3 regions of the Aeromonas enteropelogenes genome follow, and region 1 is predicted to be linked to each of the others. Evidence: riboswitches for the same ligand, from Rfam matches in the RefSeq annotation. Region 1 holds a riboswitch; each other region holds the start of a gene.
The links. A riboswitch is a leader RNA that binds a small molecule or an ion and turns the genes downstream of it on or off. The one in region 1 is predicted to bind cyclic di-GMP.
Positions count from the first base shown of each region.

Region 1 (2,265 bases):
GGCTGATGGCCATCAGCAGCGGTGAGACCTATGGCTCTCTGGATGGTGAGCTGACCCAGGATCCTGCCTATGGCATGAGTGCGGTCTGGATCTCGCCGGAACAGAAGGCCAAGGCCCTCAACCTGGGTTATTCGGTGGTGGACTCGGCCACCGTGATCGCGACCCACGCCAGCAAGCTGCTGCGCGAGCAGCTCGATACCCTGTTTGGTCATGACGAGGTGGGCAAGCTGGGCCAGTTCCTGGCCAACCAGTCTCCCCGTCTCGCAGAGGAGCTGAATCAGGCGCTGACCCAGATGCAGCAGCTGCGGGTTTTCCGCCAGTTGCTCAAGGATCAGGTCAGCCTGTGCGATATCCGGACCATAGCGACCACCCTGCTCGACGCCAGCGAGCTGACCAAGGATCCGGTTCTGCTCGCCTCCGATGTGCGCTGCGCCCTGAAACGGCAGATCGTCCGCCAGTCGATCGGCGCGCGGGACGTGCTGGCTACCTTCACCCTCGACGATCGGCTGGAGCAGACCCTGCTGGCCGCCATGAACCAGGCCCAGCAGCAGGGCAAGATCCAGCTGGACAGCTTCCCGGTCGATCCCCAGCTGCTTGGCCAGTTGCAGCAAAACATGCCGTTGGTGAAGGAGCAGTTGCAGCAGCTGGGTCATGCCCCCGTATTGGTAGTCATGCCGCAATTGAGGCCATTAATGGCCCGATATGCCCGTTCTTTCGCCAAAGGCCTCAAAGTACTCTCATATAATGAGGTTCCCGAAGATTTAAGAGTCGAAGTAATAGGCACTCTTGGATAATTTATGTTCAGGAAGGGATTCCTGTGGGAAGTTTTTTTTCCGCATGCTTACTTGCTATGCAATTTAAAGAAGTTATTATGTGACAGCTTTTGACAATTTTCGTCGTGTTGAACACTAATATATCATTAGTGTCCGACACTGAATGGATTCGCCTCTTCCAGGCGCCTCATCCCTGAAAGGGTTGTCACAGGACAAGGGCAAACTGAACTGAAAAGTCAGGACGCAAAGCTACCGGTCTAACAGCAGTAATGCTTATGACAGCGGGGTTGCCAGACAGCCAATCATCTTGGTTATCATGGTTTTACTTTAATAACACGGTCCTTTTTTGGACTGTGGGTGCGCGTTTTGACGACTCATGCTTGGTTTATTGCTAAATCCATCAGCAAGGGTGTCTGACATTAATGAATGATAATAATATGCCCGTATTTGATGAAATACGGGAACATCATGTCTCGAACCTGCCTATTTTGTTAGTGCAGCCGGAATTTGCTGCAACTTGTCACACTGCAGACATATTGTCAGGGCATGGATATCCGGTAGTCAGGGTTAATTCAGTAAATAAGGTTGGCGATTTTGTTAATAAAAATCGCACGGGTCTCATCTTATTTGACATGGATGCCATGACGGAAGCTGGCCCCGGAATATTGAAATCGTTTGCCGGTGTTGATTCTATTATTCTGGTCAACGAGAACCAGGCCAATCTGGCTGCCGAAGCCATGTGTGCCGGCGCGATCGACTACATTGTCAAACCCTTCAGTGCCCAACAACTGCTGGAAACCATTCAGTGTGGCCTGCGCCTGCGCCAGAAGATCCCGAACCTGGTCGCCGTCTCGAACAAGAGCCTGCAGGTACTCCAGCTGGCACGGCGAGCGGCCAAGACCTGTGCCACCATCCTGATCGGCGGCGAGTCGGGCACAGGCAAGGAGTGCCTCGCCCGCTATATCCACGACATGTCCTGCCGGGCGGGCAAGCCCTTCGTCGCCATCAACTGTGCGGCAATCCCCGAAGCCATGCTGGAATCCATCCTGTTTGGTCACAACAAGGGGGCCTTCACCGGCGCCACCAGTGCCCAGCCCGGCAAGTTCGAGCTGGCCCAGGGGGGGACCCTGCTGCTGGACGAGATCTCCGAACTCTCCCTGCCCCTGCAAACCAAGCTGCTGCGCGTTCTGCAGGAGAAAGAGGTGGAGCGCCTCGGTAGCCACCAGACCATTTCCCTCGACGTGCGGATCATCGCCGCCAGCAACAAGGAACTGCGCACCCTGGTGGCGGAAGGACAGTTCCGCGAAGACCTCTTCTATCGGCTGGATGTGCTGCCCATCAGCTGGCCCGCCCTGCGTGAGCGGCCGGAAGATATCCTGCCGCTGGCCCGCTTTTTCATCGAGCAGCATGCCCCCGGTCAGGGCTACCGTCTGAGCGAGGCCGCCGCCCGGCAACTGGTTACTTATCAATGGCCTGGCAATGTGCGCGAGCT
Region 1 is NZ_CP083625.1:1,004,043-1,006,307, reverse strand. Features, by position in the region: gene lfhA (lateral flagellar biosynthesis protein LfhA) at 1-794, shown strand, start outside; cyclic di-GMP riboswitch class I at 981-1,068, shown strand; gene LA321_RS04655 (sigma-54-dependent transcriptional regulator) at 1,211-2,265, shown strand, end outside.

Region 2 (2,265 bases), 870 kb from region 1:
AAGGCAGGCCAGGACCTCTCCCTCATCGTCAACCACATCCAGCACGTGAGCGACATGGCGACCCAGATCGCCACCGCCGCCGAACAGCAGAGCATGGTGGCCGAAGACATGAACCGCAACGTCAGCGGCATCAACGACTCGGCACTGGAGATGTCGCAATCTGCCTCCCAGCTGGCCCAGGAGAGCGAACTGCTGGCCGGTCTCTCCCGCAGCCTGGACGAACGGCTCGCCGTGTTCAAACTCGGCCACGCCAGCGAACAGAGCCCGTTGCCCATGCAGATGCCATCACCGCGCCAGAGCGAATCCCCCCGGGTTCACCACTGATCCGTCTTGCTCTGTCGCACCCCATCCCCTGACCACGAAGGTGGCAGGGGATTTTTTTATTGATAAAAAATGCCAAATTTTCGCATCTTATCGACAGAATGGGCGAGATTCAGAAAATCACGCTGCTTATTTATACATTTAAAAACATATAGTTGAGTGAAAAACCAACGCCAGAAAGGTCAAGCTGTAAAGATTTACACTTAATAATTTAATCAAAATTAGTCATGATAATTTTGTCGCCAAACGCGACACCATGACCCTTTCTGTAGTCATTTGGCAAACTGGCTGAAAAGTCAGGACGCAAAACTTCCGGTCTAAAGACGTTCGTCCAGGATAGCGGGGTTGCCACACCCAGGTGTGCCCGGGGATTCCCCTGCCAACGTGACTGCCCACATCTATCGATCAGAGGAATGTATGGCAGCAACCATCCGATTCAACCACATCGCCGCCGCCCTGACGCTGCTCGCCAGCGGCAGCGTGCTGGCCCACGGCTACATCAGCCAACCGGAATCGCGCAACGCCCTGTGCAAGAGCGGCGGCAACAGCCAGTGCGGCGCCGTGCAGTGGGAACCCCAGAGCCTGGAGGCCTCCTCCGGCTTCCCGGACGGCGGCCCGGCAGATGGGCAGATTGCTGCCGCCGGCCATCCCCAGTTCGGCGAACTCAACGCCCAGACCAGCGATCGCTGGACCCGCCGCGACGTGCAGGCCGGCCCCTTTTCCATCAGCTGGACCTTCACCGCCAATCATGTGACCCGCAACTGGCGTTACTATCTGACCAAACAGGATTGGAACCCGAACCAGCCGCTGACCCGCGACGCCTTCGAGCTCACCCCCTTCTGCGTCATCGACGGCAACATGGTGCAACCGCCCAAGCAGGTCACCCATCAGTGCATCCTGCCGGAGCGCACCGGTTACCAGATCATTCTCGGGGTGTGGGAAGTGGGTGATACCGCCAACAGCTTCTACAACCTGATCGATGCCAACTTCAAGGGCGGTACCCAGCCACCGCTGGCGTGGAACCAGGGCGGCACCATCTACCCCTCCATCGATCTGGCGGCCGGCGACAAGGCCAGAACCCGGGTATTCGATGCCAACGGCGAGCGCACCGATCTGCAGACCGAGCTGACCATCGCCAGCGCGGAGCAAGGCCAGAAGAACAATTGGGCCCACGCCCTGGCCGGCAAGATCAACTCTGAGCAGAGCCTGATCCGTGCCGGCCAGCAGGGGACAGATGGCCAGTTCAACCCCGTCTACGGCCAGAACCCCGTCTACCTCAAGGCGGGCAGCGCTCTGGAGCGGGTCGAGATCCAGCTTGAGCAGTTGCAGCCGCCGGTTGGCAACGACATCAGCGTCAGCGGTCTGGCGAGCGAATACCAGCTCGACAACGGCAAGGCGATCCTCGATTTCACCATCACCGCCCAGGGGGATCTCGCCGTCACCAGCACCCTCTACGACCACGGTGGTGTCGCCAAAGGCCAGTCCAGCGCCGACATCAAAGACAGCAGCCAGGGCTTCACCATGACTCTGGAAGGGCTGAGTGCCGGTCATCACCAGCTGGTGATCAAGGGCACCCCGAAAAATGGCGGTACCCCGCTCCAGCAGACTCTGGACCTGATGTTCAAGGATCCCGCTGCCGGCGGCGCTCATGACTTCACCTTTCCGGAGGGGCTCAAGTCCTACACCGACGGTACCAGGGTGCTGCAACCCAAGAACGGCAAGGTCTACCAGTGCAAACCCTTCCCCTACAGTGGCTGGTGCAGCCAGTGGGCTGCCAACGCGACCCAGTATGAGCCGGGCACCGGCTCCCACTGGCAGGATGCCTGGATTGAGTTGAACTAATCGTTTCACCGCGACATGAAAACGGGGAGCCAGTGGCTCCCCGTTTGGTCTGGTGAGAGGCTCAGATCTGGTAATCGATCTGGGGTTCGCCGCCCATGGCAC
Region 2 is NZ_CP083625.1:1,872,889-1,875,153, reverse strand. Features, by position in the region: gene LA321_RS08860 (methyl-accepting chemotaxis protein) at 1-324, shown strand, start outside; cyclic di-GMP riboswitch class I at 590-674, shown strand; gene gbpA (N-acetylglucosamine-binding protein GbpA) at 739-2,163, shown strand; gene cbl (HTH-type transcriptional regulator Cbl) at 2,225-2,265, opposite strand, start outside.
Region 2: linked by a shared signal. The riboswitch ahead of gbpA (N-acetylglucosamine-binding protein GbpA) and the one ahead of LA321_RS04655 (sigma-54-dependent transcriptional regulator) in region 1 are both predicted to bind cyclic di-GMP.

Region 3 (2,265 bases), 1.3 Mb from region 1:
TGTCGGTAGTGTACTTGGTATCGGGATCCCAGCTGGCCGGGTAGAGGTTGGTCTGGTGGCCGAGCTCGGTATTGCTCCAGCCGCCGTTGAAGTCGTAGCTCATCAGGAAGATGCGATCCATGTACTGCTGGGCCGCGCGGTAATCCACGTCTTCAATCTTGTCGCCACCGGCACCGATGGCGGAGGTGAGCTCATACTTGCGACCCGTCTGGGCTTCCAGCTCGTCGAGCATGGCGCGCAGATCCTTCATCAGGGCCACATAGGTGGCACCATCGGTCGGGCTGCCGAGTTTCGGGTTGGCACCCTGGCCACCCGGATACTCCCAGTCGATATCCACGCCGTCGAAGAATTTCCAGGTCTGCAGGAACTCCTTCACCGAGGCGACGAAGGTGTCGCGCTTGGTCTTGTCACCGAGGAAGTAGAAGGGATCGGAGAGGGTCCAGCCCCCCACGGACGGCAGTATCTTCAGATCCGGGTAGGCCTGCTTGAGTGCCATCAGGGCACCGAAGTTGCCCTTGTAGGGCTCATCGTGGGCGGTCAGGCCGCTTTGCGGCATCTGGACGGCAGCCCAGGGATCGTGGATCGCCACCTTGAAGTCAGCGCGGCCGGCACAGGCCCGTTGCAGCGCCTGGAAGCTTCCTTCGATCTCCTTGAGGCTGTCGTTGAGGCCATCCCCGCCGCAAATGGGGGTAAAGCCGTAGAGGATGTGCGTCAGGTTCTGGGCCGGGATCTTGTCCACTGTGAACTTGCGGCCATAGACGCCCCACTCCACATAGTAGGTACCGACCACCTTGCCGGACTTGTTGGCGTAAGGCTTGTTGTTCTCCTGCAGTGACGTCTTGAGCGGGGCCAGGTGGCTGCCGTCGGTATCGGCCACCACTATCTCCTTCTTGTCGGAGAGGGTACAGCCATCGGCGTTGCATAGAGCCACCTGCATTTGGTAACGCCCCCCTTTTTTCACCTTGAAGGTGGCGCTGCCGGACGCAGCGGAGGGGCCGGACCACACCTCCTGGCCATCGAGCAGGACCTTGGCGGTCTGGCCCAGATCACCGCTCCAGAGATTCCAGTTCACCTCGACATCGGCGGCATCCTTCACCTTGACCAGGTTGTTGTAGGAGGTCGCGGCCTGATCCACTTCGATGATGGAAAACTTGGTGGGACCCCAGCCGATGGTGGCTTTGCCGGGCGGCGCGGCGTAGGCGGAAGATGCACAGAAGAGACCGACCGCGAGAGCCAGCATGGTTGGTTTTGGACTTGGCATTGTTGTATTTCCCTATCTCGTTATGTTTGCAACGAAAAGGGCGACGCCCCTGACAGGTAATGCAGACAGCAGCTCCTCCTTGGCAAAAGGAGCACAACGACCTGTGGTGGCCCCGCTATCTTAGGTACTGCTGACCCTTAGACCGGAAGCTTTGCGTCCCGATTTTTCAATCGGTTTGCCCTTAACACACTTCATTCGCGACATAAAAAATCGCCCCCCGACTATAGAGGGGGGCAATCCGGACCGCTACCTAGCAGAAATGACAGGAGATGGGACTCAGGTTTGGCAAAAAGCATGATTTGGTGAGGATTGATGCGGCAATCCTCGCCATTCCCGCCCCTTCATATCGCACCGAACAGTTTCATGATTTGATTAATTTTGTGAGCCTGCTCACTGCGGCGGCAATAAAAGGCTGTTCATCAGGGCACGCAACTTGAGCGGTTTGACCGGCTTGCTGATGTAGCCATAACCCTGCTCGCGGATCTGCGCCTGCAATTCGCTCTTGCGATCGGCGCTGATGATGATGCCACCGATATGGTCCCCATGAGCCTGCTGCAGCCCATCCAGTGCCTGCAATCCCGTCTTGTCGTCATCCAGGTGGTAATCGGAGAGCACCAGCCTCGGCACGAAGCCCTCCGCCACTATCCCCTCGGCCTCGCTCTGATTGAGAGCACAACGCACCTCGCAGCCCCAGCGTTCCAGCAGGGAGGCCATCGCCACCAGAATATCCCGCTCGTTGTCGATGCAGAGGACCCGCACCCCCTCCAGTTGGCTGTCGCGCACCACGGGCGCCACCGGCAACTGGGGCGTGACCGGGCGGGTCGCCTGATTGAGGGTGATGGCAAACACCGAGCCAGCTCCCGGCCAGCTGCGCAATGTGAGCTGATGACCCAGTACCAGCGAGATGCCGCGGGCGATGGCTAGCCCCAATCCAAGCCCTTGCTCCCGGGTGGTGCGGGAGTGATCGAGGCGGGAAAACTCGTCGAAGATCGCTTCCTGCTTGT
Region 3 is NZ_CP083625.1:2,340,794-2,343,058, reverse strand. Features, by position in the region: gene LA321_RS11055 (glycosyl hydrolase family 18 protein) at 1-1,261, opposite strand, end outside; cyclic di-GMP riboswitch class I at 1,364-1,451, opposite strand; gene LA321_RS11050 (hybrid sensor histidine kinase/response regulator) at 1,652-2,265, opposite strand, start outside.
Region 3: linked by a shared signal. The riboswitch ahead of LA321_RS11055 (glycosyl hydrolase family 18 protein) and the one ahead of LA321_RS04655 (sigma-54-dependent transcriptional regulator) in region 1 are both predicted to bind cyclic di-GMP.